One region of the Paenibacillus sp. V4I5 genome, then DNA from elsewhere that is predicted to be linked to it. Evidence: a T-box and tRNA genes for the amino acid it is inferred to sense, from the RefSeq annotation. Region 1 holds a T-box; the other holds one or more tRNA genes.
What was found. The T-box of region 1 lies ahead of ileS (isoleucine--tRNA ligase). A T-box ahead of a tRNA ligase gene usually reads a tRNA of that ligase, here a tRNA-Ile.

Region 1 (3,910 bases):
GTAGATTTCTTAAGCGGGACGGTATATGCTTTGAATGGGTCTATTTCCAAACTGGGACCGAATATCTTTCTGTGTACACCAGATTCAGTTGATATTCATGGTCACATCTCCGAAATGATGGGTGAGGAATAGGTTCATATCCTAACACAGAGGTGGATGCTTACGTGAATTACGTTCACTATTATCTTAGTATTTTGATGGAAATTTATTATTTCATGATTATTGGCTATTTAATTCTTTCTTGGTTTCCTAGCGCACGTGAGAGCTTCGTCGGAGGACTTCTTGGGAAATTGGTTGAACCGTATTTAAGCCCTTTCCGGAAAATTATTCCTAGCATAGGGTTTATTGATCTTTCGCCAATTGTGGCCTTAATCGCACTGCGATTTGTGGTTATGGGGATTATGGCTGTGCTCGATTTCATTGTGGGGTTGTTCTAACATTGCCAAAAGAACTCTATGGTCATTTTCATTCGGATGAACATCATTTTGTTGACAAAGCCTGGGATTGGGTGGAGCGGGCTGCTGAGCAGCATGCTGTGAAGCTAACAGATTTTCTGGACCCCAGACAAGCTTTTATACTGACATCACTCGTTAACCGTCACCCTGATGTCCATTGTCGGTTAGATGGTGGCTACTCGGCAGCCGAACGAAGAAGGGCTCTGATTGCCCCTGATTACCGATCTTTGGATGGGGAAGATATGGCGATGGCGGTCTTGTCGGTTTCTTCCGGAGACGGCAAATTTTTAACATTAGAACATGGAGATTACATGGGCGCCATTCTTGGACTCGGCATGAAGCGAGACAAGGTTGGCGATATTCATGTTATAGAGGGCGGCTGCCATTGTCTGGTTACCCAGGATGCTGCAGATTACCTGCATTTGAATTTGTCCCAGGTACATAGGGTTCATGTACAAACAGAACTGCTGTCGTTAGATAAGCTGGAACTCGCTCAAGTACAATTGGACGAGCTGAACCTGTCTGTTGCATCTATGCGTATGGACGGGATTGTGAGCGATGTATTCAGGCTTAGCCGAGCTAAAATATTGGTTCCCATTCAAGCTGGCCGCTGCCGCGTCAATTGGAAGCTGGAGGAAGATCCTAGTAAGCCTCTTAAAGAAGGGGATATGGTGTCTTTGCAAGGATTTGGTAGATTCAAGGTGCTTGAAGTGGAAGGCGTAACGAAAAAAGGGCGAATTCGTGTGAAGATCGGCAAATTTGCATGAACGTGGATAATTTATCCACGAACTTTGCAGGAATTGCTTATTTTCTGTCGAACTGATCAGTATAGATGTGGGTTCAAACTAGCTTTCTTGGAAGAAAGCTCAGCTTATGCTTACGAAGTCAGTTTTGCTGCGCAAAACGCTAAGGAGGGGCACTAATGCCATTAACACCGCTAGACATACATAATAAGGAGTTTTCTCGCTCGTTCCGCGGTTATGATGAAGATCAAGTGAATGAATTCCTGGATCAAGTTATTAAGGATTACGAGGCATTGATTCGTGAGAATAAAGACTTGCACAATCAAACGGTGACACTGCAGGAACGTTTGGACCATTTCACGAATATTGAGGAATCACTTAGTAAAACAATTATTGTTGCTCAAGAAGCTGCGGATGAAGTGAGAAGCAACGCCAAGAAAGAAGCACAGCTGATCTTGAAGGAAGCTGAGAAGAATGCAGATCGAATTATTAATGAATCCTTGACACGTTCACGCAAGGTTGCTTTGGAGATTGAAGAGTTGAAAAAACAAGCCTCCATTTATCGCACACGCTTCCGGACGCTGCTTGAAGCACAATTAGAGCTGCTCAACACGGAAGGCTGGCAAAGTATGCAGTTTGAAAATAAAGAAGAGTAGGAATCAATGATTAGGTGGCTGTCATATTGACTATGCCTAACGAATTGGTTATACTCCTGTTATATGTATCTCAGTAAAGCTATGACTGGAACGAGTAGGTCGAATGAGCAGTGTCAGCGAATTAGGGTATTGGTGTGAGCCTAATCTCTGCAGCGTACCGAATATCCCCCAGGAGCGTCTCTTGAAGCGAGTAGAGAGAAACGGGTCATGCCGTTACACATGATCGAGTGATTAAGCTTGTGTTCGATACGCCGGAAGGTGTATGTTCATTTTGCTTGTTAACGAGGGTGGTACCGCGAGCTAAAGTTTCTCGTCCCTTTTGGGGATGAGAGGCTTTTTTTGTTTTTTTTGACAACATAAAGTTTGAGGCAGGAATGGAGAGGTTAGCATGGATTATGGCAAAACATTAAATTTACTACAAACGGAATTTCCGATGAGAGGCAATTTGCCGCAAGCGGAACCGAAAATGCAAGAGCATTGGGAAGCTGAGGACATCTATGCCAAAGTGCAGGAGAGTCGTAGTGGCAGAACCAAATTTATTCTTCATGACGGGCCTCCGTACGCGAACGGAGATATTCATATCGGGCATGCGCTCAACAAGGTATTAAAAGATATCATCGTACGATTCAAAACGCTGCAAGGCTTCGATGCACCTTATGTTCCAGGTTGGGATACACATGGCTTGCCGATTGAGCAAGTCATTACGAATAGCGGTAAAGTTGATCGTAAAAAAATGACCGTCCCTGAGTTCCGTGAATATTGCAAAGAGTACGCTCTTCAGTCTGTTGAGAAACAGAAGAGCCAATTCCAGCGTCTGGGTATCCGCGGTGACTGGAAGAATCCGTATATCACACTGCAGCCGAATTATGAAGCTCAGCAAATTCGAGTATTCGGTAAAATGGTGCAAAAAGGCTTTGTCTACAAAGGTTTGAAGCCTGTCTATTGGTCCCCATCTTCCGAAAGTGCACTTGCAGAAGCTGAGATTGAGTACAAAGAAAAAACGTCCACTTCCATTTATGTGGCGTTCCCTGTTAAAGACGGCAAAGGCAAGCTGCCAGAGGATGCCGCTATTGTGATCTGGACGACAACGGCATGGACACTGCCTGCCAATCTGGGCATTTCACTTCACCCTGAGTTTGACTATGCTGTTGTTCAAGCCAATGGGAAAAAATATGTACTTGCACAGGGCTTGCTTGCAGCAGCAGCTAAGGAAATTGGCTGGGCCGATTACGAAGTATTGTCGACAGTAAAAGGCAGCGAGCTCGAGTTCGTTACGTGTCAGCATCCTTTCTATGACCGTGAATCGCTTGTTATGGTTGGGGAACATGTGACACTAGAAGCAGGTACTGGATGTGTACACACAGCTCCTGGACACGGGGAAGACGATTTCGCGATTGGACAACGTTATAACATCGGAGTGCTATGTCCTGTGGATGATCAAGGGCATTTCACCGCTGAAGCACCGGGCTTCGAAGGCATGTTCTACGAAAAAGGCGGCAAGTTGATTATCGAAAAGCTGCAGGAATCAGGTCTATTGCTTAAAGCTGGAGAAATTCAGCATCAATATGCCCATGATTGGCGCACGAAGAAGCCTGTTATTTATCGAGCAACAGAGCAGTGGTTCGCGTCTATCGATAAATTCAGACAAGAGATGCTGGATGAAATTAAGCAAGTGAAGTGGACACCGGAGTGGGGCGAAATCCGCCTGCATAACATGATTGCAGATCGTGGAGACTGGTGTATCTCGAGGCAGCGTGCATGGGGTGTGCCTATTCCGATCTTCTACTGCCGGAGCTGTAACGAACCGCTTGTTAATGAGCAAACCATTGAACATGTGGCTCAGTTATTTGAGCAAGAAGGCTCAAATGCTTGGTTTATCAAGGATGAGAAGGATCTCCTTCCTCAGGGAACTAGCTGCTCCAAATGTGGTCATGGTGAGTTCCGTAAGGAAACGGATATCATGGACGTATGGTTTGATTCTGGTTCTAGTCATGTGGCTGTTTTAGAATCCCGTCCTGAGCTGCAGTGGCCTGCGGATCTGTACTTGGAAGGTTCT
Region 2 (3,910 bases), on a different contig from region 1:
TTTGAGGATTTAGTTAGTTTTGGAATAATCATCTCATCCCGCTCTATATCCCAAAATAGTTCAAAATTAGCATTATCATCTTCGTAGAAAAATTGGATTGCCTGACTCACTAGGAACGTCGAATCCGTGTATGTGAATGGTTGATGTAGCACTTTGCGCAATAATCTCACCCTCTTAATGTTGAATTGCTTATCTGTTTCTCCAATATATCATCTCCATTTTAATTAATGAAGAAGCTGCCGCCACGATCGGCAAAGAAAAACCATGCCGCCAGCAAAAAACTTGAGCATGGTTTCGCTTGTTTCTACTCGTATGTGGTTTTCCACACTGTCTGTCGTTATTAGTTCATCCGATAGCCAGCGCCCCAAGGCGGTTTCACTAATGGATGAAGCGGGAACCTCGTCATACCCAGCTGTGGAGTTGTTGTATTCTTTCCATCACGACGCGTTTTAGCTCCAAAAATCTCGCATATCGACGTTCTTCCCGGTCACTTGCCGCACGGCCATTGTCAACAAATTCATCGTACTCTTCCGCGGCCGGTATTCCGGATCTGAACAGACATCCGAAACGGTATCACGTTAAGTCCAGTCACTTTTGCAACGTCCTCCTGCTTGACATTATGCTGCGCCAGGAACTCTCCGGTATGGCGAACGCTTTTTCCCTAATCCAAACATCCGCTATCACTCCTTTATAGCATAAGCATGGACAAGTCTACCGAAATTCAAGGTAAGCGGAGGACTATCCAACTACTGAGGAGATCCCTCCACGCATGGGGAACGGAGTATGTGTACCGGATCCCATTCGGACTAACACTCGAGGACTTCCAAAAAAAGAAGCAGCACTTTGAAGACGGATTGAATAACAAACGTGGCTTTCTAGATATCACACTCCTTTTGAAGCATGGTTTAATAAAGTGGAGTACGTTGCAGCACTCACATCAGTAAGTAATAATATGAATTAGACCCAAGAAATCTCCCGGGCCCTTAGATAAACATAAATGTGAATTAGATATCAATAATCTTATTATTGTCAATTAACCAACGCTCTTGAAATGCCCTACGAGCCGCCCATCCAACATCCTTAATGTACCAGCCATTAACACTTGCGCCTACTAATGCCCCTATAGCAGGAATAGCTTGCAGGGCTTTACGTTTAGTGAGATTGACCCCTAACTGTTTGGCAAGGTTTCTGATTCCGATTATGGCTGCTTCTTTGCTTAACTTGCTTTGAGCGGCCTTCCCAGCCATTGCCTTCCAAGTCTGTTTTGCGATCATAACTTCAATAGTGCGCAACGTAGTCAAAGCGGCTAATTTTTCCTCCATTGAGTTAGCTCCTGATGCAGACAATATTCCTAGAACAAACAGCTTATCCTGTTCGGTCTTACATTCGTATCCATAACACATTCCGATTTTATGAATAGTTCGCATAGCTAAAGTGATTATTGCGGGGATATCCAATGGTGCAGTTAGAATTCCAAAAGCACCAGCTGCCGCTCCCTCTGCCGTTGCAATACCAATGGCCCAGTTATGCACTTCATCAGCCAGTTTGTCGGATAATTCCAGATCCTTATATTTAAGATCACAAATTTGACTAACTTTCCCATCTCGCATTAAATCCTTGCTATCGGATAGCCATTGTCCCAATGAACTTGCACCGTCGATAGCTCCTTGAATCGCTTTCTCAGGGATAACTTTGCGAACAACCCAGGCGATGGGTTCTAATGCAATTCCTAATGCTTTGCTGATAATACTTGGCTCAAGAGCTTTCCACTCTTCAATCATCTTTAACTGTGCAGATTCATAAATAGACAAAGTTTTTATCGTATCTTCCATGACTGAAGGACCACCGTTTCCGTGTGAAATATAGTTCTTGCACTAGCAAGATTCGACAAATTGGATATAAATTCCTTCTTACTATTTGAAGCGTATCAGATATAGTTACGTGAAAAACATCAAGATAAATTGCAATTAAGAGAAAGCCCCGTAAGCCGTATAAAACAATCATAAATTAGCTTCGTTGACGAACTTGATATGCTCGATATTATTTATGACTCATTTCGATAATTTCTCATAAAAATTCGCTTTAAACTCTCAAAATTCAAAACGTGCAAATCCTTGGTAGATAAGGTTTTATTGAATAAGTTCGCTAAACACGCTAATTTCGCTAGGTGTGTAAAACGCGAGATGTACTATCTGAAAGTTCCACAAGCATATGACTCTCTTCTGCTTTTAGTGGAAATAGATGATTAAAAAAACACCATTTTAAAATCATTTGCAACAAATTTGCAACAAATGAGTAAAAGGGTGTTCTGAGACTACATATAGACATAGAAAAAAGCCTTATATATCAAGGCTTTTCGGTATGGAGCCTAGGGGGATCGAACCCCTGACCTCATCGCTATCAGCGATGCGCTCGCACATCTGAGCTACCCAAAAAAAATCTTATCTTAATAAGAGCAAACCGCCACTGTACGCGTCGTTAATGCTTTTGAGCCAACCTGTCACATCTCATGTATTTCGATCAATATTACACACTCCACATGTGAATGTTACCTTACTCTTCAGAATTTTGAACCGCTACTGCAGCTTGAGCCAGTCCAAGTTGAATCTCCTCAGAAGCTGTCATATGTACTAAATTGAACGACTCTCTAAAAACAGTCGTAACAATATCCTTCCACTGAGCTGTTACTGAATCCCAATCATCATTCCAATTTTGCGAAATATAACTATATGCTTTAAAGGGTTTTTCATTAGTTGGTGAGGCATAACCTAATACATCTTCTATACAATTCGAAAGCATTATTCGCTTACTAGCATCGCCACCTAGTGCCTCAAGAATCGGATTATTAAATACCTCTGCACGCACATTACCTTCATCTTTATCATGAATAACCACAGGGGAAATCCCCATTGCTTTTAAGTACTTTACAAGTGATACGATTGTAGCTTTTCCTCTTGCTTTAATGATTTGCCAGTTACACTCCACATCTTTTCTAATTAAATCTGGCATCCGATTTATGGTTTCTCTTAGTATAATATCTTCCGTATCCCCTTCAACAATCAACACATGTTTAGAGAAAAATACTCTAGCAATATAATCATCTATCTTCAATAACATTTTAACGTAAGTTTTATCATTGCCTTGTAGTTTTGAAAATTCTTCACTTGTGTTAAAGGCGAAGCATTTCAATTTTTCAATCTCTATCTGACGGTCTGCTAGATTTAGAGGAGTTTTTTCTTTAGACAAACAGTTCAATATTTGCATAGGTCTTTTACTTAGATCAATCATATATGGCGAATGAGTTGTGCACACAATCTGATTGTTTTGTGCACCAGCTAACTCATATATTGTATCTCTCATCTGCTTAGCTGCATTCGGATGTAAATATATTTCTGGTTCTTCGAAGCCAATAATAAGCGGTCTAGGATTTCCAGTATTTCTTCTATTCTCTCTAAGATTTCGGTAACGTAACAACGCAAAAACGGCCGATCGAATCATTCCAGTCCCTTGCAAATTGACAGATGTTGTTATATTACTAAACATTGAAATTTTAAATTGTGGTTTAATAACCTTATCTGCATCAGCTAATGTCGTAAGAGCTTTCAACCCTGAATTCGGAAAAACAACTCTCATAACATCATTCAATTCTGTCATCATTCTACCAAATTCACTGTCTGTATTTTCTGGGTTAAGCTCCGCGGCCAATAGATTAAGAAAAGTTTGGGCCTGCCTATAATTATCAGAAGCTTCCCTTACATCATTGAATAGTTCGTTCAAAGTAGAAATTAATGCTCCAGATGAGCCTGATAACTCTTCAGTTTTATCTTGTGCAGGTATTAATAAAAACTTAGGCAATTTTGTTAATACGTTTGCAGGAATGCCCCCTGGATTTCTAAACCATTCTTCATTA

Region 2: it encodes a tRNA-Ile, which carries the amino acid that the T-box ahead of ileS (isoleucine--tRNA ligase) is inferred to sense. The anticodon was not compared.

Annotation. Positions count from the first base shown of each region.
Region 1 is NZ_JAUSZB010000002.1:7,961,951-7,965,860, forward strand. Features, by position in the region: gene QFZ78_RS37640 (cell division protein SepF) at 1-132, shown strand, start outside; gene QFZ78_RS37645 (YggT family protein) at 198-437, shown strand; gene QFZ78_RS37650 (YlmH family RNA-binding protein) at 440-1,222, shown strand; gene QFZ78_RS37655 (DivIVA domain-containing protein) at 1,378-1,854, shown strand; T-box leader at 1,927-2,175, shown strand; gene ileS (isoleucine--tRNA ligase) at 2,243-3,910, shown strand, end outside.
Region 2 is NZ_JAUSZB010000001.1:189,609-193,518, reverse strand. Features, by position in the region: gene QFZ78_RS00950 (HNH endonuclease) at 1-152, opposite strand, end outside; gene QFZ78_RS00945 (EcsC family protein) at 1,005-1,832, opposite strand; tRNA gene QFZ78_RS00940 (tRNA-Ile) at 2,363-2,431, opposite strand; gene QFZ78_RS00935 (AAA family ATPase) at 2,554-3,910, opposite strand, start outside.